4 regions of the Ruegeria lacuscaerulensis genome follow, and region 2 is predicted to be linked to each of the others. Evidence: riboswitches for the same ligand, from Rfam matches in the RefSeq annotation. Region 2 holds a riboswitch; each other region holds the start of a gene.

Region 1 (5,919 bases), on a different contig from region 2:
CGCAATCGGCGGCGGCGACGGCTTTGGGGTTCAAGATGTATAACCCCGATCTGCCCTTTGCGGGCGTGATTCTAAACCGCTGCGCCAGCCCCCGGCACGAGCGGTTGACGCGGTTGGGAATGGAACGCGCGGGCCTGCCGGTTCTGGGCGTGCTGCCCCGTCGTGGAGACCTGACCCTGCCCGAGCGGCATCTGGGCCTGATCCAGGCGGTTGAACATCCCGATCTGGAAAGCGCAATTGTGGGCTATGCCGCGTTTCTGCGCGAACATGTCGATCTTGAGGCGATCAAGCGGGCGGCGTCCTCAGGCCCGAATGGGCCATCGTCCGCCGCGCTGCCGCGGCCACCGGCGCAACGGATCGCGCTGGCCCGCGATGCGGCGTTTTCGTTCACCTATCCGCATTTGCTGGAAGGCTGGCGGGCGGCTGGAGCCGAGGTGTTGCCGTTCTCGCCCTTGGCCAATGAAGCCCCTGCGGCGGATGCCGATCTGGTTTGGTTGCCGGGCGGATATCCTGAGCTGCACGCAGGCATTCTGGCCGCCGCATCCGTCTTTCAGGAAGGGTTGCGGAACCACGCGCAAACCAAGCCCGTGCATGGAGAATGCGGGGGTTATATGGCGCTGGGACAGGCTCTGATCGACAAAGAGAGTGTCTCGCATCAGATGGCCGGGTTGTTGGGGCTGGTGACGTCCTATGAAAAGCGCAAGTTCAATCTGGGCTATCGTCGCGCCGAACTGCTGGCCCCGATGCCCGGCTTTGCCGTAGGCACGGGCCTGCGGGGGCATGAGTTCCACTATTCCTCAATCATCGAGCAACCTGACGCGCCTTTGGCCCGTGTGTTTGACGCAGAAGGGGCCGAAGGGCCGCAGACCGGATCGGTGCGTGGCAACGTGACCGGCACGTTCTTTCACCTGATCGCGGAGGCCTCAGTATGAGTGGGTTTGTCTCGTTCATCGGCTCAGGTCCGGGCGATCCGGAATTGCTAACGCTCAAGGCCGTAGATCGGATGCAAAAGGCGGATGCGGTGCTGTTTGATGACCTCAGCAGCGGGCCGATCTTAACCCATGCGCGCGAGGATGCCGATCTGGTGGGCGTGGGCAAACGGGCGGGTCGCCCCTCGCCCAAGCAGGACCATGTCAGCCGGTTGTTGGTGGAATATGCGCAAACAGGCCAGCGGGTCGTGCGGTTGAAATCCGGCGATGGCGGCATGTTCGGACGTCTGGAAGAAGAACTGGTCGCCCTGCGCGCGGCTGGGATCGAATACGAGATCATCCCCGGCATCCCCTCAGCTGTAGCGGCGGCGGCGGCGGCTGGCATCCCGCTGACCCGTAGGCTAACCGCGCGACGGGTGCAGTTTGTCACCGGCCATGATGTCAGCGGCAAACTGCCCGAGGACCTGAACCTGCCCGCGCTGGCCGACCCGGATGCGACCACAGTCGTCTTCATGGGCAAGCGCACCTTTCCTCTGCTGGTCGAAACGCTGCACGCACATGGCCTGCCGTTGGAAACGCCAGCACTGATGGCCGAATCCGTCTCGACCCCCGAGCAGAAGCTGCATCGCAGTACTGTAGGCGCGCTGTCCAATAAACTGGCGGACGAGATAGGCACCGCCCCGGCGCTGATCCTTTACGGCCCGCTGGCAGAGTTTGACGATGTTTGACCTGACCTTGATCGGCATCGGCACCGGGAACCCTGACCACGTGACCTTTCAGGGCGCGCAGGCGATCCGCTCGGCGGACCTGATCCTGATCCCCCGCAAGGGCGAGAATAAGGCCGATCTGGCCGGGCTGCGCGAAATGATCATTGCGCAGGTGACCGACACGCCGCCGCAGATCGCCTATTTCGACATCCCCAAGCGCCGGTCCGACGACGGATATCTGCGCGGGGTGGATAAATGGCACGACGCGATTGCATTGCGCTGGAGCGAGGCAATCGCCGCCCATCCTGGAGCACGACATGTAGCTCTACTGATCTGGGGCGATCCGTCGCTTTATGACAGTTCCCTGCGGATTGCAGAGCGGCTGGACCCTCAACCGACGACGCGGGTGATCCCTGGCATTACAGCGCTGCAGGCGTTGACGGCTGCCCACGTGATTCCGATCAACGATCTGGGTGCCCCCTACATCGTGACCACGGGGCGGCGGATTCGCGACGAAGGGTGGCCGGACGGTGCGTCAAACGTGGCGATAATGCTGGATGGTGAGTGCTCGTTCCAACATCTTCAGATGGCAGATTATGACATCTGGTGGGGGGCGTACGTGGGCATGAAAGAGGAAATTCTGATCAAGGGGCCCTTGGCTGAGGTTGCGCAGCAGATTCTGGACACCCGTACAGCTGCACGCGCCGATCACGGGTGGATCATGGATATCTATCTTCTCAAAAAGTGCGTGAACTGACCAAATTGGTCGCGAATGGCGATTGCGCCACGCGGGTTTTGAAGGCTAGATGAACCCGTCTGGTCTCGTCGTTCACAGCGACGAGCTAAGAGGGAATGTGGTGCGATCAGAGTTGATCCAATCCACAGCCGCCCCCGCGACTGTAAGCGGTGAGCCTTGCTCAACCAGCCACTCCTGAATTTTCAGGGGGAAGGCGAGCACAGGCCCTGACCCGCAAGCCAGGAGACCTGCCAGGCGTGATTTGAAACACCAGCCGTCGGGTGCGGCGGCACAGGAGAATTGAAAATGACAACTCAAACACAAACCGCCTCGCGCGCTGGTATCCTGCCGGTCATGTTCGCTGTGGTTCTGGGCCTTGGCATCATTTCGGTGACTGGTCACATTCAGGCCGCCGCCCTGCATGACGCAGCCCATGACGTGCGTCACGCAACTGGCTTCCCCTGCCATTAAACCCATGTTTGGTCGCATTCTGACCAGCGCGTTGTTCGCTGGTGCTACAGCAGGGCTGATTGCCGCCCTGCTGCAGCTTGCGTTTGTGCAACCGGTTTTGCTGCACGCGGAACTGTATGAATCAGGCGAATTGGTCCATTTCGGCGGCGACGTCGTCAATGCCCACCCCGAGCTGCCGGGCATGTTCTCGGATCTGTTCCGCGATGCGTTGAGCGTTATTTTCACAATGCTCATCTATACCGGTTATGCGCTGATGATGATCGCGCTGATGTCCGTGGCTGAGGGCAACGGCCACAAGATTGACGGGCGCACCGGTGTTTTGTGGGGGCTTGCGGGGTTCGTTGCCGTGCACCTCGCACCCGGATTCTCGCTCGCGCCAGAAGTGCCCGGCGTGGCAGCAGCCGATGTCGCTGCGCGTCAAATCTGGTGGTTTGCGACCGTCGCAGCAGCAGGTGTTGCCATGTGGCTGATTGCCTTTGGCGGCACCCTGATCAGCTATGTGATCGCAGCCGCCCTGCTGTTGGCCCCACATCTGATCGGCGCGCCCGAGCCGGACGTGTTCACCGGCCCCGTTCCGACCGAGATCGGTGCGCTGTTTGCCGCACGCGCTTTTGGCATCGGACTGGTAGCCTGGGTTCTGGTCGGGGCATTCGCCGGGTACTTCTGGCGATATGAAAGCCAGCGTGCCGAAGCTGCGGCCTGACAAGCACGCTTATGAACACGCCGAGACCAGCTCGGCGTGTTTGCTACTACCATCAAGGAACATAAAATGGCACGCTCACTTGCCCTGTTTGCAATCGGCATAGTTTTTGGCAGTGGTGCAGGATTTGTGGTTGCGGCTGCAAATGGCGTCACTTTCGACGGCCATGAACATGGCGATCCTGCACATCACAGTCCATCTCACGCCGAGGCAGCCGCACACGATCATTCGACTGCCATCAACCTGCCTGCTGGCGCTGATGCTCCGGGGCTTGAGATCGCTCTTACGCCCGATCCTATGGCGGGCTGGAACCTGTATGTCATGCCGCAGAACTTTCGGTTCTCACCACAAAATGCCTCAAAGACCGATGTCGACGGCGAGGGGCATGCACATGTCTACGTAAATGGAGAGAAACTGGCCCGGTTGTACGGTAACTGGATGCATATCGACCATCTGCCGCAGGGCGAGGTCGAAGTCTCGGTCTCTCTGAACGCAAACAGCCACAGCCCGCTGATGGTCGACAACATCCCCGTCAGCGCGGCGGTCACACTACAGGTCGACTAAAGCGCCGGGATACGCGCCCGCAAACACATCCGGAGCCGCCCGCAAGGCCGGGCGTCTTCGATCCAGCCTTTGGGGCTTTCCAGATAGGTCCGGCAGGTCGCCACGATATCATCGGCGTCCGAGGCGACATCGACCCCTGAAAACACATATGACGCCCCGCCATCGGCCTGCAGCGCGATGGCCACGGGTTCTGCACATCCGCTGAAACAGGCGTGCTGATCGACCGAAACCCGCCCCTCAATCCCCGCGCGGGTCAGGGCGGATTCGACAGCTTTGACCTCGGCTCCGCAATCGCGGGCACCGGCACAGGACGAACATATCAACAGGCGCATCTGATCCAATTCGGAACTCATCGGGTGGCATTTGCCTGTTTCTGAGGGTTTCCAACCGCAGGCGCAATCGAGAAAACGCGCAAGATTGTGAGTGCGCCCTGTCCCGCTTTCTGGCATCACTGTCGCAACCCCGAAACAGGAGGCCCAGATGAAAGCCCTTTGGACTGCGATTGCCCTGATAGCGACCCCTGCTTTGTCAGACGAGCCCCTGTCGGGCTGGGCCAGCTACGCAACCGACAAAAGTTACGACGCGTTGGTTGCCGACACCAAGGATGCCATCAAAGCCAATGGTCTGATCGTGGTCACGCAGGCAGGCCCGACCAACGCCGCCGCATCGCGCGGGATCACTATCCCCGGCAATCGGGTCATTGGTGCCTTCAACAACGACTATGCGGTGCGCGTGCTGGAAACATCAGTGAACGCGATGATCGAGGCGCCGATCCGCTTTTATGTCACCGAGAACGAGGACGGCACCGCCACCCTATCCTACAAGACTCCCAGCTTTGTCTTCGCGCCCTATGTCTATGAGGGCGGAGACCCCCTGCGCGAGATCGCTGAGGAGCTGGATGGCAAGTTTCAGGCTGTGGCTGAAACAGCAGTCAAATAGTCACACTGGCGTGATCCGGCTTGCGTCTGGGGCTGTCCTCCGCAATCTGCTGTGAAACAGTTTTTCGGAGCATGACTTATGCAAGACCTCTCGCCCCGCGCAGCGGACCTTCTGGCCCAACGTTTGTACGAGGCCGGATGTCGCCACGCCTTTGGAATGCCCGGTGGTGAGGTTCTGACCCTTGTCGATGCGCTGGAACAGGCCGGGATCACCTTTCACCTGACCAAGCATGAAAACGCCGCCGGTTTCATGGCCGAGGCCGTGCATCACCGCGATGGCGCGCCTGCCATTCTGGTTGCCACCCTTGGCCCCGGTGCGATGAACGGGATCAACGTGGTCGCCAATGCCTTGCAAGACCGTGTGCCAATGATCGTGCTGACCGGATGCGTCGATGCGGATGAGGCGCTGACCTATACCCATCAGGTGATGGATCACGCGCAGGTCTATCGCTCAATCACCAAGGGGACGTTTACACTGACCGCCAAAGGCGCAGACATTGTTGCCGATAAGGCGGTTACGTTGGCCAATCAACCGCGCCCCGGTCCGGTGCATATCGACGTGCCGATCTCGGTCGCGGATACCCGCGTGTCGGGCGTGAAACCGCGCCGCCGCGCCAAGATTGCCACTGTGTCCCCCGCAGGCGACTGCGTCGAGAAAGCCCGCCGTTGGGTGTCTCAGGCCGAACGGCCCATCGCAATTGTCGGGCTGGATGTTCTCTATGACGACTCGCGCAATGTGGTGCAGGCATTTCTGGAGCACTTCGACATCCCCTTCGTGACGACCTACAAGGCCAAGGGTGTGGTGCCTGAGGATCACCCTTTGTGCCTGGGCGGCGCGGGCCTGTCGCCGCTGGCTGACAAACATCTGGTTCCG
Region 2 (5,919 bases):
TGGCTGCGCGTATCCCTGCAAGACTATAGGGCTGATGCAGCGGCGCGAAAGGTATGAACCCAGACAACGTCTCGACAACCGAGGCGTCAATGCGCACCGGCTCGGAATAAACAGTGCCCCCGTGGACGACGCGGTGCCCGATGGCACGTACATGGATGTCCGGCAGGTATTCCCGCGCCATTTCCAGAAAGGCGTGGATCGCCTCGTCATGGCTTTTGGTGTTGGTCAAAGGACGGTCGATCGAGCGTCCTCCAGCGGATTGGGCCAGCAAACGTGGTGCGTCGCCCAAACGTTCGATCTGGCCACGCCAGCGCATACTGGGGCGATTGCCCTCAACCAGCTCATAAAGCGCGAATTTCAGGGAAGAAGACCCGGCGTTCAGCGCCACAACATGATCAGCCATGGATTTTACCCTTGTTTGCATGCGCATGAAGCGCGGCTACAGCACAGGATGCCAATCGCGAGGCATCATCATCGGATCGTGACGTCAAAATGATGGGAACGACCGCACCGATCACGACCCCTGCCGCCTCGGCATGAGAGATGAAGGTCAACTGTTTTGCCACCATATTCCCGGCCTCAATATTAGGCGCGACCAGAATATCGGCAGCACCGGCAACCTCTGACGTGATCCCTTTGGTACGGGCGGCGTTCAGATCAACCGCATTGTCCATCGCCAGCGGCCCATCGACCAACCCGCCGGTGATCTGACCGCGCTCGGCCATTTTCGACAGCAAGGCCGCATCGACCGATGACGGCATATGCGGGTTGATCGTCTCAACCGCCGACAACACGCCGACCTTGGGCTGTTCGATTCCCAAAGAATGTGCCAGGTGAATCGCGTTTTGCACGATATCCGCCTTGGTTTCCAAATCAGGCGCAATATTCACCGCCGCATCCGTCACCATGATCGGGCGCGACATGCCCGGAACATCCATTACGAACACATGTGACAGTCGCCGCCCTGTGCGCAGCCCTTTTTCACGACGCAAAACCGCGTGCAGCAACTCATCGGTATGCAGATACCCCTTCATCAGGGTCTGCGCGCGTCCGTCGACTACAAGATCCACGGCACGGTGCGCGGCGATGCCGTGGCTGCGGGCCTCGACAATTTCGATGCCAGACAAGTCGGCCCCCAGCTCAGCGCCAGCAGCGGCGATTTTATCGGGGTTCCCGACGAGGATCGGCGAAATAATATGATTGGCATGCCCCAGCAACGCGCCGCTCAGAGAGTTGGGCTCTTCTGGCGCAACAACGGCGGTTGGCATCGGCTCTAGTGGGCGCGCTTTTTCCAACAGCGCGTCGAAATGGCGGTGCCGCTGCACGATCAGGCCAGGGACCTCGACCGAGTCGAACTCCATATGCGTCGAAGGCGGTGTGACCTGAACGGTGCCGCTGAGAACCAGTGCATTGTCAACGACCCGTCGCACTTCGGCTGAGCAGAGCAGATCACCATCGTCGCGCTTTTCCTCAACAGCGACAAAGGCAGTCAGTTCTTCACCCGCAAGCACCGGGAGGTGGAAGGCCAAATCCGCGCGGCGAGTCTGCGTTCCGGCGCCGGGCATGTAGTTTCCCAGCACGGCTGCGACCAGACCGGCGGGCCACAGCGCGGGTGCGACGGCTTCGGCAAGGCCGTCGCCATCCCCGTCATAGGTTGCCAGATGCAGCGGATTGTGATCGCCCGAGGCCGAGGCAAAAGCATAAAGGTCGTCAACCGTGCACAAGCGGGTCAGTTGTGCCGCGTCGCCAACCTTGAGCTGCTCGAAGGTTTTATTTTCCTGGATTTTCATAGCGTGCCAACTTTGGTTTTTCGGACGTCTTACCGACTTGGGTCGCGGGTTTAATTGATGCAGGTCAGTTCGGGGTCACAATAGTACCTCCAGCACCCTTGAGCCCGCAAAACGTAGCCTCGGCTTTCAAATTTTGCTGCGTCGCAGCATAACTGATTGCCCACTGAGCAGCAATATCCTTTGCGCTGTCTTCACCGGAACGTTGCGGAATCCATATTGACCCATGCTCTGATCTGAGGCAGTGACGCTACGATGGTTCCCGATGCTGCACGCGCGGGATGAAAAGGGAATACGGTAAGGTGCAGACCAAATCCGTAACTGCCCCCGCAACTGTAGGCGGTGAGCGACGCCAATATCCCACTGGCCGGATCAGGTCGGGAAGGGTGGCCAAGCACAGACCCGCGAGTCAGGAGACCTGCCATCTCAAACGCAACCAAACCGGGGCGGGGTGTCCTGGAAAGAGGCTCAATGTCACATCGACCCGATGTCATCAGAACCGTTCCTCTCCCTGCCCGTCTGGCATGCAGGTGGGGCGGAGCATGACGGATCATGTGGTGCTGATCTGCACGACCTGCCAAGGGGCAGAGGCGGCGCTATCGATTGCCGAGGCCCTGCGCGAGCGCCTGCCCGAGGGCTACGGCACACGGATGATCGAGTGTATGGCCGGCTGCGATCACCCACTGACCGTTGGATTTCAGGCGGGTGCGAAGGCACAATATCTGTTTGGCGAAATTCAAACCTCGGCCGATATCGACGCTTTGGCCGCTTTCGCGCGGCAATACCAAAACAGTTCCACAGGTTGGACCAAGGCAACGGATCGCCCCGAGGCGCTGTTGCACAAGACCTTGTCGCGGATGCCGCCCTTGGCGACGGAGGCCACATGACCGAACATGCGTTCCTTCAGGTCAACGGCGTCGGTTATCACGCCTATCACGGCGAAGTTCTGCTTCAGGACATCACCTTTGCGCTTCACGAAGGCGCGGTTCTGGCCATCGCCGGGCCCAACGGCGCGGGCAAGACAACGCTGATGAACCTTCTATGCGGGTCCGAGCATCCTTCTGACGGCAATGTATTGTTCAAGGGGCGAAATTTGCGCAGCATGTCGGCGACCGAGCGTGCGCGGATGATCGCTGTTGTCAGCCAGCAGGAATATCCCGACGGGCGGCTCTCCTTGCGCGAGTATGTAGCGCTGGGACAGATCCCGATCCGGTCCGACCGCTCGGCCGAGGCCCATGCCGCCGATCTTGCGCGAATTTTGGACCTGACCAGCCTGAACGATCTGGCCGACAAGCGCATGGCGGTTCTGTCGGGCGGGGAACGGCAGCGCGCCCATATCGCGCGGGCATTGGCACAAAACCCGGCACTGCTGTTTCTGGACGAGCCCACCAACCATCTGGACCCGGACGCCAAGGGGCGGATGTTGTCACTGGTGGCCGGGCTGGGGATCACAGTGGTGATGATCGTCCACGATCTGGTCATGATCCCGGAATTTGCGACGCATGTCGCGCTGATGAAATCCACCCGTCTTACCGGGTTCGGACCTGTGGCCGACGTGCTGACCACCGACCGCGTGCGTGACACGTTCGGTGTCGATTACCTGTTTTTCCAGCACGAGGGCCGCTTGATCCCGGCGCTAGACATCCGAAAAACCTCAGTTTCCAATCCAGTTAGGAGCATTTCCGAATGAAACACATCTTGTCCGTGGCGCTGGTTACAGCCATGGCGGGCGGTGCCGCCGCGCATGAAGTTACCGTCAACAATTGCGGCGAACCGCTGGTGTTTGAAACCCAGCCCGAGCGTCTGGTCGTGCATGACATGAACATGACCGACATGGCCTTTGCACTGGGTCTACAAGACAAGATCGTCGGCCTGACCGGGATTACCGGCTGGTACAAAACCAGCCCCGAGTTCGACTCGCTGCGCGGCGATATCCCGGAACTGGCCCCGAAATATCCGACGGTCGAGAACCTGGTGGCCGTTGAACCCGACCTGTTCTTTGCCGGTTGGTACTACGGAATGCGGCCCGGCGGTGATGTGACACCGGAAACGCTGGCGCCCTTCGGGATCAAGACTATGATCCTGTCGGAAAGCTGCGTTCACCTGCATAAGGACCGCCCAAAGGCCAGCATGGACCTGCTGTTTGACGATGTCCTGCGTCTGGGCAAGGTCATGCATGTTGAAGACAAGGCCGAAGCGTTGGTTTCAAGCTGGAAAGACGAGCTGGCCGCGATTGAGGCGAAAACCGCCGATCTGCCGAAACCGCGCGTGTTCCTGCTGGACGGGCCCGCTGATGCGCCCTTCACCGCCGGAAAATACGCCATCCCTGATGCGATGATTGCCGCTGCGGGCGGTCAGAACGTGACCCATGACATGGATACAAGCTGGGGCCGAAGCTCTTGGGAGGCCGTCGCCGCCGCGAACCCCGAGTTCCTGGTGCTGTTGGACTATCAAACCGGAAATGGCGCGGTGGATACGTTCAAATTCCTGCAAGAGCACCCGGTGATGTCGCAAACCGATGCGGTCAAAAACGAGCGCTGGATCGGTCTGCGGTACGAAGAACTAACGCCGGGACCCGCGAACATTCAGGCGATCTCGAAAATGGCACAGGCCATGCATAAGGGCCTGAACTAATTTGGGCCGTCTGGGGCTGACACTTTTGGTGGGGGCGGTCATTCTGGCCGCCCTTCTTCTGGTTTCAACAATCTACGGAACCACATCCATCCCTCTGTCCGATACATTCAAGGCCATATTGCTGGGCACAGGCCTTGTGGATGGAGACGTGTCGCCCCTGCACCGTATCGTCTTTGACCTGCGCCTGCCCCGCGCGCTGTTTGCGGCCGTGATCGGCGCTGGTTTGGGGATTGTCGGCGTTGTCTTGCAGACAACCACTCGGAACGATCTGGCCGACCCGTTTCTGTTCGGGCTGTCTTCGGGCGCTGCAGCGGGTGCTGTGTTCGTCATCACCGTAACCGGGGACATTCTGGGGTTCTGGACCTTGCCGCTGGCGGCGTTTTGCGGAGGGCTGGTGGCCTCTGGCATCGTGCTGGCTTTGGTACACGGATTGCGGACGAGCGCGCCTGAGAAATTGATTCTAGCCGGGCTTGCGGTGTCCTTCCTGTTCTCAGCCCTAACCAATTACCTGATTTTCGCAGGCGACAACCGTGCTGCCCATTCCGTCATCTTCTGGATGCTTGGCGGTTTGGGTCTGGCGCGATGGGAAACCTTCCCGCTGGTCTGCGCCGGGCTGGCGCTTATTCTGGCCTATGCCCTCTATCGTAGCCGCTGGCTGGATGCGCTGCTGACCGGAGATGTCACGGCAACAACACTGGGCGTTCCGGTTCAGTCGCTACGGTTCAAAATGTTCTTTGTTGCAGCACTCGCGACCGCCGTTTTTGTGTCGGTCGCCGGAGTGATCGGCTTTGTTGGCCTGATGGTTCCACATATTGCGCGCGGCATCGCTGGTCCTTTGCACAATCACCTTGTCCCGACGGCAGCCGTGGTTGGCGCGGTGCTGTTGACCGGGTCCGATATCCTCAGCCGCCTGATGCTTGCCCCGCAAGAACTGCCGGTCGGAATTGTGACGACCTCACTGGGGTCGATTTTCGTTTTCATTCTGCTGCTCAGAACGGCGAAGCCCAAAAGATAAATTGGCTTGTCTTTGTCAGTCCCGACGCTTGCCGGGCTGTCAGCGCACCTGCAACAATTTGACAAAACAGATTTTTTGCATGCATATTTTTTTAAGTTCCATGCAAAAACTGCCAAGAAATTGATCAATATCAAATCCGGCGCTGAACGAAGCCGTTAATCGGGAATAGCGACGAACAGAATCTAGCAAAGCCAGGTCTTTGAGAATGGGCCAAGTGACTACCCGGCGCGCCTTCCTGAGCGCGAGATTTCACGATGAGGACGGTGTGACAGCCAGACCTCCGGGATCGGTCGGGCCTGACTTTCTGAAGCACTGCACGAAATGCGGCGATTGCGCCTCGGCTTGTCCTGAGGACGTGATTGCAATCGCTGCGGACGGCTTTCCTGTTTTTCAACCCTCAGACAATCCTTGCACTTTTTGCGGTGACTGCGCCAATGCCTGCCCAACCCCTGCTTTGGATATCGACCTTGTGTCCAACTGGCC
Region 3 (5,919 bases), on a different contig from region 2:
GCGCATAGTGGCCGAGCCCCAGAGGTCAACGATCAGCCCTTTGGGATAGTCGCCTTCCTCTTGCAGGTGACGCCGCACCAGTTCTTCGGCCAGTTTCACGCCTTGGCTATAAGCCGCGCGCGTGGGCACGGATCGCGGGTCGGTGGTATAGAGGTTCCGTCCGGTAGGCAGTACGTCCGAGCGGCCACGATAGGGCGAACCGGATGGCCCGGCCTCGATCCGCTTTCCGGCTAGTGCGTCGATTAGGGCGTTGCGTTCAGACTGGGCGGAAGGCGCGGGGTCGAAATTGCCGGTCACTTCTGGCACCCGGCCAAATATGTGCAGCCCGTCGCCGAACTGGCTTTCCTTGATGTCACAGACAAAGCGGTCGATGCGGGTGATCGCCTCGGCGGTGCAGGTGGCCTGATCCAGACCCAGATCGCTTTCCAGCCCGATGGCCTGAGCCTCATTCCGGATATCCTCTTGCAAACGGTCGCGGCGCTTGGGGTCCAGACCATCGGCGTTCGAGAATTCGTCCAGCAGAGACTCCAGCCGTACCATCCGATCCGGTGTACCGCTTTCTTTCAAAGCGGGCGGGATGTGGCCCAGCGTGACCGCGCCGATCCGGCGCTTGGCTTGCGCCGCCTCGCCGGGGTCATTGACGATGAAGGGGTAGATCACTGGCAGGTCGCGGATCAGCGCCTCGGGCCAGCAACCGGCTGATAGCGCCACGGATTTGCCGGGCAGCCATTCCAACGTGCCATGGGCTCCGATGTGGATCAGCGCATCGGCATTCAAGCTTTTACGCAGCCAAAGGTAAAAGGCGACATAGCTGTGGCGCGGGGTGCGCGACAGGTCATGATAGTCGTCATCGCGTAACTCGGGCGTGCCGCGTTCAGGTTGCAAGGCGACCAGAGCCTTGCCCCGACGCAGGGCGGTGAAGTGAAAGGCACCATCGGTGTAAGCGGGGTCATCCTCGGGAGCGCCCCAAACCGTATGCAAGTCGGTGCGCAGCTGTTCGGGCAGGTCCGCAAGCGCGGCCTGATACTCGGCCAGCGGCCATGCGATCCGGGCGTTCAGCAGCGTATCAGCGATTGGTTTGGCAGGGGCGGTATCATAGCCCCCGGCTTGCAGGTCGGACAGCATCGCCTCAGCCGAGGCCAGCGCGTCGAGGCCCACCGCATGGGCCATCTGCCAGTCTTTGCCGGGATAGGTGGACAGAACCAGCGCGGGCACCTGATCGGATTTGGGTTTGCCTTGCAAGTTCAGCCAGCCGGTCACACGGTCAAGGATGGCCTCGATCCGTTCCTCCTCGACCCGGTGGGCAAAGCGGGAATATTCCAGATGCGGGTCGCGTTTGCCCGGTTCCTTAAACGAGGCGATGCCCGCTGAAATACGCCCGTCCACCTCGGGCAGCACCACATGCATGGCGAGGTCGGCGGGGGAGAGGCCGCGTTCCGCCTCGGCCCACGCCTTGCGGCGCGAAGTGGCCAGTGCGACCTGGAAGACGGGCACATTTGCAGCGTCCAAAGGCGAGGTACCCGACGCGCCTTTGCCCGAGAAGGACGTGGCGTTGATGATCGCGGACGGGGCCAGCGATACGATGGTGTCGCGCAGCCAGTCGGCGGCGGATGGCGCTTTCAGGGAAGGGGCGAACAGGCCCACGGCCTGAAAGCCGCGCGCGCGCAGGCTACGGATCAGGGCGGCCACGGGGGCTGTGTCGGCCGAGGTCAGGTAAGCGCGGTAGAAACTGACCACGACGCGTTTTGAGTCACCGGAAAACGCCTGTTCCGCCGGAATCACTCCGCGATCGGGGCACCATGCGCCGCAGTCGGGCAGGGATTTAGCCCCCATCACCGGACCCGCATAGAGCCCCGCTGCCAGTGCCATCTGTGCCAAAGCGGCTTGTGCTGCAACCTCGCCGCCGGTGTCACAAAGATGCGCTAAGCGGCGCAGGGTGGAGACGGGCAGGGTGGAATACTCATCCAGTCGCGTATCCTCGCGCCCGTCGGCGGGCAGCACGGCCACAGCAATCCCTTTGGTCTGCGCAAGCGATAGAACCTGCTGCAGTCCGTAGGACCAATAGGGCACTCCGCCGATCAGACGGATCAGGATGCCTTTAGCGTCCTCCAACGTCTGTTCCACATAGGTGTCAACGGACAGAGGGTGTTTCAGCGCCGTCAGATTGGCCAGTCGCAGGGTCGGCATCCGACCGTCAGGCCCGCCACCGCGATGCCAGCCTGCCGCGAAAGCACCAAGGTCGCTGTCCGAGAACGACAGCACCACCAAATCCGCCGGGCTCTGGCCCAGATCGGTTGGGGTTTCGGATTCCTCTAACCCGTGGTTTTCGCGGAAGACGACGTGCATGGTTTACTCGGCAGCCTCGGTGACGCCCACGAGGATGTCGCGGATTTCAGCCTCTTTGATGTCGTCATGCTCGGCAATCACCACCAGACGCGAACGGCGCTCTTCGCCGGGCTGCCACGGACGGTCGTACTGATGACGCACGCGCGCGCCCACAGCCTGAACTAGAAGGCGCATTGGCTTGCCCTTAACAGCGGCATAGCCCTTGACGCGCAGGATGTTCAGTTCTTTGGCAAGACGTTCGATTTTCGCGACCAGATCGGCCGGGTCGGTCTGTTCCGGCAGCTCGACGATGATGCTTTCGAAATCGTCATGTTCATGATCGTGATGACCGTCATGATGCGAAGGCCGCGCCTCCATGTCATCCTCGGCGGCAGCCTCAAGACCCAGCACGACGCGCACGTCCACCACACCTTCGGCCACTTCGACCACGGGCAGAGGACGCGGGGCCTCGGCGGCGATAATCTCTTTGGCTTTGGCGACACCTTCGGGGCCGGCCAGATCAGGCTTGGTCAGAAGGATGATATCGGCGCAGGAGATCTGATCTTCGAACACTTCGGACAGAGGGGTTTCATGGTCGATGGAATCGTCGGCCATGCGCTGGGCATCCACTGCCTCGACATTCGGCGCGAACCGACCAGCGGCCACCGCCTCGGCATCGGCCAGCGCGATCACGCCATCCACGGTAATTTTCGAGCGGATATCGGGCCAGTCGAACGCTTTCAGAAGCGGTTTCGGCAGCGCAAGGCCCGAGGTTTCGATCAGGATATGCTCGGGGCGCGGCTCCAGCGCCATCAGCGCCTCGATCGTGGGGATGAAATCATCGGCCACGGTGCAGCAAATGCAGCCATTGGCCAGTTCCATGATGTTTTCCGCCGGGCAATCGGGAATGGCGCAGGACTTCAGGATATCGCCATCCACGCCGACATCGCCGAATTCATTAACCACAACGGCCAGACGCTTGCCCTGCGGGTTCTGCATCAGGTGCCGCACCAGCGTGGTTTTACCCGAGCCCAGAAAGCCGGTGATCACAGTAACGGGGAGTTTTTCGAGGGTGGACATGTCAGGCTCCAATCGGGGGAATGCGCGAGGCGCAGTTTTTGCGGAAATGTTCGGGGCGCTCGCGCCATTTGACCAAGCCGTCTTCGGTGGCCAGATACTTGGTCGCGCCGTCGACGATCACGTCGACATGATCGACCTCGTTCAGGTTCTCATAAACAAAGGTCCAGCGCTCGGGTCCGCCGCGCAGAACGATGGAACAGCCCTGATCGCAATTCGACAGGCACTCGACGGCTCTCAGCGTTACGCCTTCGGGCAGATCGGCCTGTTCCAGCGCCTTGTGCAACAACGTGCCGGGGCGGTCTGCGTCATCTTCAACAGGTAGGCCGCGGCGGCAGGTGGTGCAAACCAGCAGCTCGACCGGAGCGGTCTCGGTCATGTCTCTCATCCCCCCAAATCCTCATCGTGGGGGACGGGGTTTCAAGCGGGTCGCATTTGACCCGACACCGGAACACCCCGTCCGGTTTCAATCGCGGGTGCTGGCAGGTCTCCCGGCTTGCGGATGTCAGGGCAATTGCCCTGTCGGATGTCCCGCCTTCCCGGCCTGTTTGGCCAGTGGCTTGGGCACCCTCTCCGGTCACGGTCGCGGGGGCGGCTGCGTTTGGCGGATGATCCGTTGACGCATTCCCTTTTCATCCTCGTGAAGAGGACACCAACGGATCGGACATGCGGCACCGGGCAGGGGCTTGTCAAGCGAGTCGCAAGCATCTGTGAAGCAACGGTGGAAAAGCGACCTGTAAGCGTCGCTGGGCGGCATGACGAAGCCCGCAACCCCGTGCTGCCATGACCGAAACGGCGCAAACAGGGAGACGTGTCGCATGAGAGTGGGCTTTATCGGACTGGGCAATGTGGGCGGCAAACTGTCCGGGTCTTTGCTGCGCAACGGGATCGACCTGACGGTACACGATCTGAACCCTGATCTGGTCGCGGGCTTCGTGGCGCAGGGGGCCAAGGCCGCCGAAAGCCCGGCCCAGCTGATGCGCGATTGCGACGCGGTGATCACCTGTCTGCCATCGCCTGCTGCCTCGGACGCCGTGATGCAGGAGATGCTGCCCGAGGTCGGCCCCGGCAAGATCTGGATGGAGATGTCCACCACCGACGAGGCCGAGGTCAAGCGGCTGGGTGCGCAGGTCATCGAACGCGGAGGGGCGGCAGTAGACTGCCCTGTCTCGGGCGGGTGCCATAGGGCGGCGACGGGCAATATCTCGATCTTCGCGGGCTGCGACCGCGCGACGTTCGAACGTATCCTACCCTTTCTGACCACGATGGGCCGCCGCGTGCTGCACACGGGCGAGTTGGGCTCGGCCTCGGTGCTTAAGGTGCTGACCAACTACCTGGCGACGGCAAACCTGATTACCTGCGCCGAAGCGCTCGTGACCGCCAAGGCCGCCGGGATGGACTTGAACACGACTTATGAGGCGATCAAGATTTCATCAGGTACTTCGTTTGTGCATGAGACCGAAAGCCAGGTGATCCTGAACGGATCACGCGACATTTCCTTTACGATGGACCTTGTGAAAAAGGATATCGGGCTGTTTCAGGACGTCGCTGACCGCGCCGGTGTACCGCTGGAGATCAACCCGGTCATGATCCAGATTTTCGAGGACGGAATTGCCCGCTATGGCGAGCGTGAATTGTCTCCCAACATCATCCGACGTCTGGAGGATGCAACCGGTCTAGACATCACAGCCTCCGGTTTTCCGCCCGAGATGGAGGACGACGAACCGGAAGAGCCCGGATACGAGGTCATCCCTCAGGGGCGTGGGGCTGAATGACGCAAGCCGCGCGTCAGTGGAATAATCTGTTTTGTAGAGAGAGTGGAGGCGAGTACCGGAATCGAACCGGTGTACACGGATTTGCAATCCGCTGCGTCACCACTCCGCCAACTCGCCTTTTCAAGTAAAATCAAATACTTGCTGTGGTGTGACAGGCGTTTTAACAGCTTTCTTCTGGGGCGTCCAGAGGGTTGCGGCGAAAATTCAGCAAGCGCAGGCGTGCCATATCGGAAACAGGTTCACTTTCTTGTTCTGCAAAAAAGTTTCGATGCCTGAGCCGTTGCCGGTTTTATCCGGATATGGCACAAGCCCAGCATCCAAGGGAATAGAACGAGCGATCCAATGACAGATTTTGCAGCCCGGCGCCGCACTATGGTCGATACGCAAATCCGGCCTTCTGATGTCACGAAATTTCCGATTATCGATGCGATGCTTAGCGTCAGGCGTGAAAACTTCGTGCCCGATGCGCAGCGCGAGGCAGCATATGTTGAAGGGCTGCTTGATCTGGGGAACGGTCGCTGCCTGCTGGAGCCTCGGACGCTTGCCAAAATGTTGGATGCGCTGAATATTTCCAATGATGAGGTCGTGCTCGATATCGCGCCGGCGATGGGGTATTCTACTGCTGTTGCCGCAAAGATGGCGCAGCTTGTGGTTGCGGTGGAAGAGGATGAAGAACTCGCCACCGAGGCCCAAACCGTTTTGATGGAAGCAGACGCAGATAACGCAATCGTGCATGTCGGGC
Region 4 (5,919 bases), on a different contig from region 2:
ACGTTCCATTTTTGCGTCCAAGACCCGGATGTCGAAGGCTTGGTGGAAAAAATCGTTGCAGCGGGTGGCAAGCAGCGGATGCCAATTCGATACTATTATCCCGGTGAGAAGCCCTACCGTATGGTCTATGTCGAAGACCCCTTTGGCATTGTCTTCGAGATTTATAGCCATTCCTACGAATTGACCTACTCGTCGGGGGCTTACACCTGACATATGAGACCGAAGCTTGTGTGTGGCCGGAAGGGGCCATAGCGTTCCGGATGCTGCCGTTTTGCTTAGTTCAGAGCTCTTTTCGTGCCCTCAGTGCTGCCGTAATCGTCCCGTCATCCAGATAGTCCAGCTCGCCCCCAATCGGCACGCCCTGGGCCAGTGAGGTCAGGCGGACCTGCCCCTCCAACTGATCGGCTATGTAGTGGGCTGTGGTCTGGCCGTCTACGGTGACGTTCAGGGCGAGGATGACTTCGGTGATTCCTTCGGCCGTGACCCGGTCCTTGAGGCGCGGGATGCGCAGTTCGTCCGGGCCGACGCCGTCCAGTGCCGAGAGTGTCCCGCCCAGCACGTGATAGCGGCCTTTGAACACGCCTGCGCGTTCCATCGCCCAGAGGTCGGCTACGTCTTCGACTACGCACAGCTCTCCGGTGGCGCGGGCCTCGGCGTCGCAGATGTCACAGATGTCCATGGTGCCCACGTTGCCGCAGTTCAAGCATTCGCGGGCGGTGATGGCGACCTGCTGCATGGCGTCCGACAGGGGTGTCAGCAGCAGCGCACGTTTGCGGATCAGGTGCAGCACCGCGCGACGGGCCGAGCGGGGCCCAAGCCCCGGCAGTTTGGCCATCAGGTCGATCAGATTGTCGATGTCGCTGTTCGAACTCAACGCGTGTGCTCCTGCAAAAGGGCCGAGTTTGCGGGCCCGGCCTTTGGGTCGTCAGGAGTGTGTATCAGAACGGCAGCTTGATGTCTGCGGGCAGACCCATGCTTTCGGTCAGCTTGGCCATCTCTGCCTGCGCGCGTTCAGCGGCTTTGGTCTGTGCGTCCTTGATGGCGGCGAGGATCAGGTCTTCTACGACTTCCTTATCGTCGCCGTTGAAGATCGAGGGGTCGATGTCCAGACCTTTGAGTTCGCCCTTGGCGGTGGCAGTGGCTTTGACCAGACCTGCACCGGATTCGCCGACAACCATCAGATTGTTGAGTTCTTCCTGCATGTCGGTCATCTTGGTCTGCAGATCCTGCGCGGATTTCATCATCTTGGCCATATCGCCCAGACCGCCGAGTCCTTTGAGCATTACTTTTTCTCCTGCGAATCGGTTTGTCGCCTAGATACGGATAGCGCCCGTGCGGCACAAGGGGGCAGTGCCCTCCCGCCCGTCGTCGCGGTCTTTTGCAAGACCTCTCCTCCCGTTGGGCCCGGCAGAGCGCGGGCAACGCCCGCGCTCTGCCGGGCCCAAGGTCGCTCAGGGGTATCGGCGTCAGCCGATGGCCCGTGGCGGGCGCGGGAGGGTTAGTCCTCTTCGAACGGGTCCCATTCGTCTTCGACCTCGGGCAGGGCCTCGGTTTCGACCTTGGCGGCGCGTTCTTCGGGGGTTTCGATGCGTTTGATCTTGGCTTTGGGGAATTGAGCCAGCACCGCCTGCACCAGCGGGTGCTGTTCCGCCTCGGCTTTCAACGCCAGATCGGCGGCGTCGCGGATTTCGGCGATGGTTGCTGCCTTACCGTTGGCGACAATCGTCACCGCCCACCGATTGCCGGTCCAGCGTTGCAGTGCGGTACCCATGCGAGCGGCCAGGTCGGTTGGGGCCGAGTCCGTCGGTGTGAATTCGATCCGTCCGGGTTGGTACGAAACCAGCCGGACACCGTTTTCGACCTCGACCAGCAGTTTCACATCCCGGTTGGTGCGGATCAGTTCGACCACATGTTCGAAGGTCGAGTAGCGGGCCAGAGCCGTCTGCACATCCTGCGCCAGTGCCGCCGTCGGTGCACCTGCTCCGCCGCGGACGGGTGGCGCATAGGCAGAGGCCAAGGGGGCCTGCACGGCGTGCGTTGGGGCGGTCATTCCGCCGCCGGGTCCGCCATTGGGTGACGGAGGCGGGGAGTCTTGCAAACGTTTGATCAACTCTTCCGGGCTGGGCAGGTCGGCAACATGGGTCAGGCGGATCACGGCCATCTCGGCGGCCATCATGGCGTTGGGGGCGGCTGAGACCTCTTCCAGAGCCTTCAATAACATCTGCCACATACGGGTCAGGACGCGCATCGGCAGGGCCTCTGCCATTTGCTGACCGCGCGCGCGTTCGTCGGGGGACACGGTCGGGTCTTCGGCGGCATCCGGCGTGATTTTCACGACCGAGACCCAATGGGTGATCTCGGCCAGATCGCGTAGCACGGCCAGCGGGTCGGCGCCTTCGGCATATTGCGCGCCAAGCTCAGTAAGCGCCCCGGCGGCGTCGCCGCGCAGGATCATGTCCATCAGGTCCAGCACTCGGCCACGGTCGGCTAAACCCAGCATCGCACGCACCTGATCGGCGCTGGTTTCCCCGGCACCGTGTGAAATCGCCTGATCCAGCAGAGAGGTCGCATCCCGCGCCGAGCCTTCCGCCGCGCGGGTGATCAACGCCAACGCGTCCTCGGCGATTTGCGCACCTTCGGCCTCGGCAATGCGGCGCAGCAAGCCGATCATGTCTTCGGGTTCGATCCGGCGCAGGTCGAACCGCTGGCAACGCGACAGAACCGTCACGGGTACTTTGCGAATCTCGGTGGTAGCAAAGATGAATTTCACATGCTCGGGTGGTTCCTCAAGCGTCTTGAGCAGCGCGTTGAAGGCGCTGGTCGACAGCATGTGGACCTCGTCGATGATGTAGATCTTGTAGCGGGCCGAGGCCGCGCGGTAGCGGACGCTGTCGATGATCTCGCGAATATCATTGACGCCGGTGCGGCTGGCGGCGTCCATCTCCATCACGTCCACATGGCGGCCCTCCATAATGGCCACACAATGTTCGCACTGGCCGCAGGGTTCGGTGGTCGGCTTGCCCTCGCCATCGGGGCCGATGCAGTTCATACCCTTGGCGATGATTCGGGCCGTGGTGGTTTTGCCGGTGCCGCGAATGCCGGTCATGATAAAGGCTTGCGCAATTCGATCCGCCTCGAACGCGTTTTTCAGCGTGCGTACCATGGCGTCCTGACCGACTAGATCGGCGAAGGTTTCCGGGCGGTATTTGCGGGCAAGAACCTGATAGGCGGGGCTGGGCGTGTCGGTCATATCTGCTCTGTCGGATTCGGAGTCCGATGCAGCGTAGTGACCCCTGCCGCCCACGTCCACAGCAGCAGCGCAGGAAATTCGATTTGCAAGCAAGGACGCAGGCGATACATCATCGGCGCAGATTGATCGGAACGTGCCATGGATAATTTCGCCATCTATTCCCTGCGACTGGGGCCGGGTCGTCTGGGGATATCTCCGCTGCCCGGCGCGGGAGGTGCCTATGCGGCCGATCTGAAGACGGTGCAGGACTGGCGACCGGATCTGGTGATTTCAATGACCACAAGCTCTGAGATGAAAAACCTGGGAGCGGCGGCGTTCGGTGTCGATCTGGAGCGGCTCGGGGTCGAATGGGCTCACCTGCCGGTCCAGGATTTTGGTGCGCCGGATGCGCGGATACAGGCCATTTGGCCAGATGTCAGCCAGCGCGCCCGTGCGTTTCTGTCCGGCGATGGAGGCATTTTGGTCCATTGTCGGGGCGGCTGCGGGCGATCAGGTATGGTTGCTTTGCGGTTGATGACGGATAGCGGACTGCCCGCAGATACCGCTTTGCAGATGCTACGGACAGTACGTCCCTGCGCCGTCGAGACCGAGGCGCAGATGGTCTGGGCCACTTCGGCGGCCCGGACGGGCAGCTGAATTCAGGCTGAAAGCTGGTGTTCGGTCGGCGCGGCTGGCTGGGGCGCCGTGGTAACCACTTCCATCATCGCGCAGGGCGGTGTCGGCAAAAGGCTGGCTGCGTGGGCGGTGAAATCTGCTCCGAACAACATATCCGCATAGCGATCCAGCCGCTCGGCCGGAGTGTCGGCGGCCACACCGCAGAACACCCGGATCTGATCGGGTTGGGCGCGAAACCGGGCCGAGCACCCTTCGGCGCAATGGGTCAAGTCGCTGCTGCCTTCGATCTCGAACGCATCGGTTGTTGCCGGACGGGCCGTGGCCATTGCATCCGTCAGGGCGCGTGCCATTCGGGCCAGTGCCGGGCAGGGGGCGCCGGTTTTTTGGCATACCGTCGCGGTGAATTCGTGGGTCTTGGTCTTCCAGATCATGATGCGCCCTCCGCGCGCTGGACGAGGGGCATGGATCAGGTGTGACAGCGTGCTGACGACCTGTCCCGGACACCCCGCCCGAGTTTCGGTTTTCGTTCGATGGCAGGTCTCCTGACTTGCGGGTCGTGGCTTTGCCGACCTTCCCAGCCTGTTGGCCAGTGGTATCTCGGCATTGCTCACCGCTTACAGTTGCGGGGGCAGTCTCGGCCTTGATCCGTTCCGGCAATGCCGGGCAGGATCGCACCGTGTTCCCTTTTCATCCCGCCCCGTGACCGGGGACGAGAACCATCACGCCATCGCTAGCGGTTGAGCGGGCTTCGAGTCAAGCGCCATTGAATACCGGCGCGACGTTGGGTCAATTTCCCCACGGCTTGACTCTGATGACGGAACAGGGCCGACTGCGCGGGTGAACTAAACAGTTTAGAATATGAGGCGCGGGCGATGTTGGACAATACGCATTCTGTTTTGACCGAAGATGTCCAGTTTCCGTCCGGTCCGGCGATGCTGTCGGGGCGGCTCTATCTGCCTGCTCTGCCTCCCAAGACAGTTGTGGTGATCCATGCAGCGACCGGCGTGCCCCGCGACTATTATCAGCATTTTGCCCATTGGCTGGCGGCCGAGCAGGGTATGGCTTGTCTGACCTATGACTATCGGGATTTCGGCCATTCGCTGACCGGCCGATTGCAGGACTCGCAGGTAACTATGGCGGACTGGGCGCTGGTCGACATGCCCGCCGCCCGCGCGGAAATGCGCAGACGCTTCCCGGACGCGGAACAATGGAGCATCGGCCATTCCGTTGGCGGAATGTTGGGCCCGGTTCAACCGGATATCGCGCAGATTGACCGCATGATCTGTGTTTGCTCCGGGCTGGTCACTCTGTCTGATCACCCGTGGCCGTACAAGGCACTGGCGGGGTTGTTCTGGTATGGCCATGCGCCGCTGGTTGTCAAAGCGGCGGGGTATTTGCCGGGCAGGGCTTTGGGCTTTGGGGCTGACTTGCCCGCGCGGGTCTACTGGCAGTGGCGTAGATGGTGCACGGCACCGACGAACTACCTGCCCGATTTGGGCAAGACCCTGCCCGAGGCGCGCTGGGCCGGGCAGGGAGTGCCGGTCGATCTGATCGCATTCGACGACGATCAGGTGGTGCCCCCCAAAGCGGTGTGGCGTCTGGCTGAGCTTTGTGGCCCGCATGCGCGGCGTCGGCTGTTGTCTCCGTCAGATTTCGGGGTGAAAGAGATCGGGCATATAGGCGTGTTCGCCCGTCGCAACGCAGCGGTCTGGCCGCAGCTTATTGCCCAGGATCATGTGGGAGATAAGTGAGAGGTTGGACATCGACCCAAGCGGGGCTCGTTGTGGCTGCTTCCTTCCGGACCTGACCAGGTTGGCGAGGCGCTCGCCCGCGCCAACCTCTCAGCACGCGATATAGGCAAGTGCGCGGCAAATGACAACCCGTCAGAGCGTCAAATGGATCATCAGAAAACCGGCCTCGTCCTCTCCGGCGATGTTTGGTGCAAATTCCGAGATGTCGTCCAGATGCTGCCAGGCCTTGTGGCCTGTACGCAGAACCGCCAACGCCCCGGCCACAGGGGACAGACGAAACGGACGCTCGAACACGGTGCCGGA

The links. A riboswitch is a leader RNA that binds a small molecule or an ion and turns the genes downstream of it on or off. The one in region 2 is predicted to bind cobalamin.
Region 1: linked by a shared signal. The riboswitch ahead of GOV79_RS05930 (CbtB domain-containing protein) and the one ahead of GOV79_RS12245 (DUF1636 family protein) in region 2 are both predicted to bind cobalamin.
Region 3: linked by a shared signal. The riboswitch ahead of GOV79_RS05860 (DUF1636 family protein) and the one ahead of GOV79_RS12245 (DUF1636 family protein) in region 2 are both predicted to bind cobalamin.
Region 4: linked by a shared signal. The riboswitch ahead of GOV79_RS18635 (hypothetical protein) and the one ahead of GOV79_RS12245 (DUF1636 family protein) in region 2 are both predicted to bind cobalamin.

Annotation. Positions count from the first base shown of each region.
Region 1 is NZ_WQGP01000002.1:480,501-486,419, forward strand. It holds gene GOV79_RS05915 (cobyrinic acid a,c-diamide synthase CobB) at 1-932, shown strand, start outside; gene cobA (uroporphyrinogen-III C-methyltransferase) at 929-1,657, shown strand; gene cobF (precorrin-6A synthase (deacetylating)) at 1,650-2,393, shown strand; cobalamin riboswitch at 2,437-2,642, shown strand; gene GOV79_RS05930 (CbtB domain-containing protein) at 2,679-2,843, shown strand; gene GOV79_RS05935 (CbtA family protein) at 2,848-3,546, shown strand; gene GOV79_RS05940 (hypothetical protein) at 3,613-4,107, shown strand; gene GOV79_RS05945 (DUF1636 family protein) at 4,104-4,460, opposite strand; gene GOV79_RS05950 (DUF302 domain-containing protein) at 4,588-5,046, shown strand; gene GOV79_RS05955 (thiamine pyrophosphate-binding protein) at 5,125-5,919, shown strand, end outside.
Region 2 is NZ_WQGP01000005.1:280,948-286,866, reverse strand. It holds gene GOV79_RS12255 (acetate/propionate family kinase) at 1-403, opposite strand, end outside; gene GOV79_RS12250 (bifunctional enoyl-CoA hydratase/phosphate acetyltransferase) at 396-1,790, opposite strand; cobalamin riboswitch at 2,028-2,227, shown strand; gene GOV79_RS12245 (DUF1636 family protein) at 2,330-2,674, shown strand; gene GOV79_RS12240 (ABC transporter ATP-binding protein) at 2,671-3,477, shown strand; gene GOV79_RS12235 (ABC transporter substrate-binding protein) at 3,474-4,421, shown strand; gene GOV79_RS12230 (FecCD family ABC transporter permease) at 4,423-5,436, shown strand; gene GOV79_RS12225 (ferredoxin-type protein NapF) at 5,642-5,919, shown strand, end outside.
Region 3 is NZ_WQGP01000002.1:466,951-472,869, reverse strand. It holds gene cobN (cobaltochelatase subunit CobN) at 1-2,346, opposite strand, end outside; gene cobW (cobalamin biosynthesis protein CobW) at 2,350-3,405, opposite strand; gene GOV79_RS05860 (DUF1636 family protein) at 3,407-3,781, opposite strand; cobalamin riboswitch at 3,867-4,074, opposite strand; gene GOV79_RS05855 (NAD(P)-dependent oxidoreductase) at 4,221-5,177, shown strand; tRNA gene GOV79_RS05850 (tRNA-Cys) at 5,221-5,294, opposite strand; gene GOV79_RS05845 (protein-L-isoaspartate O-methyltransferase family protein) at 5,520-5,919, shown strand, end outside.
Region 4 is NZ_WQGP01000010.1:49,805-55,723, reverse strand. It holds gene GOV79_RS18660 (lactoylglutathione lyase family protein) at 1-210, shown strand, start outside; gene recR (recombination mediator RecR) at 281-874, opposite strand; gene GOV79_RS18650 (YbaB/EbfC family nucleoid-associated protein) at 939-1,283, opposite strand; gene GOV79_RS18645 (DNA polymerase III subunit gamma/tau) at 1,499-3,250, opposite strand; gene GOV79_RS18640 (protein-tyrosine phosphatase family protein) at 3,389-3,886, shown strand; gene GOV79_RS18635 (hypothetical protein) at 3,889-4,296, opposite strand; cobalamin riboswitch at 4,381-4,601, opposite strand; gene GOV79_RS18630 (alpha/beta hydrolase family protein) at 4,738-5,616, shown strand; RNA gene ffs (signal recognition particle sRNA small type) at 5,611-5,709, opposite strand; gene GOV79_RS18620 (bifunctional 2',3'-cyclic-nucleotide 2'-phosphodiesterase/3'-nucleotidase) at 5,749-5,919, opposite strand, start outside.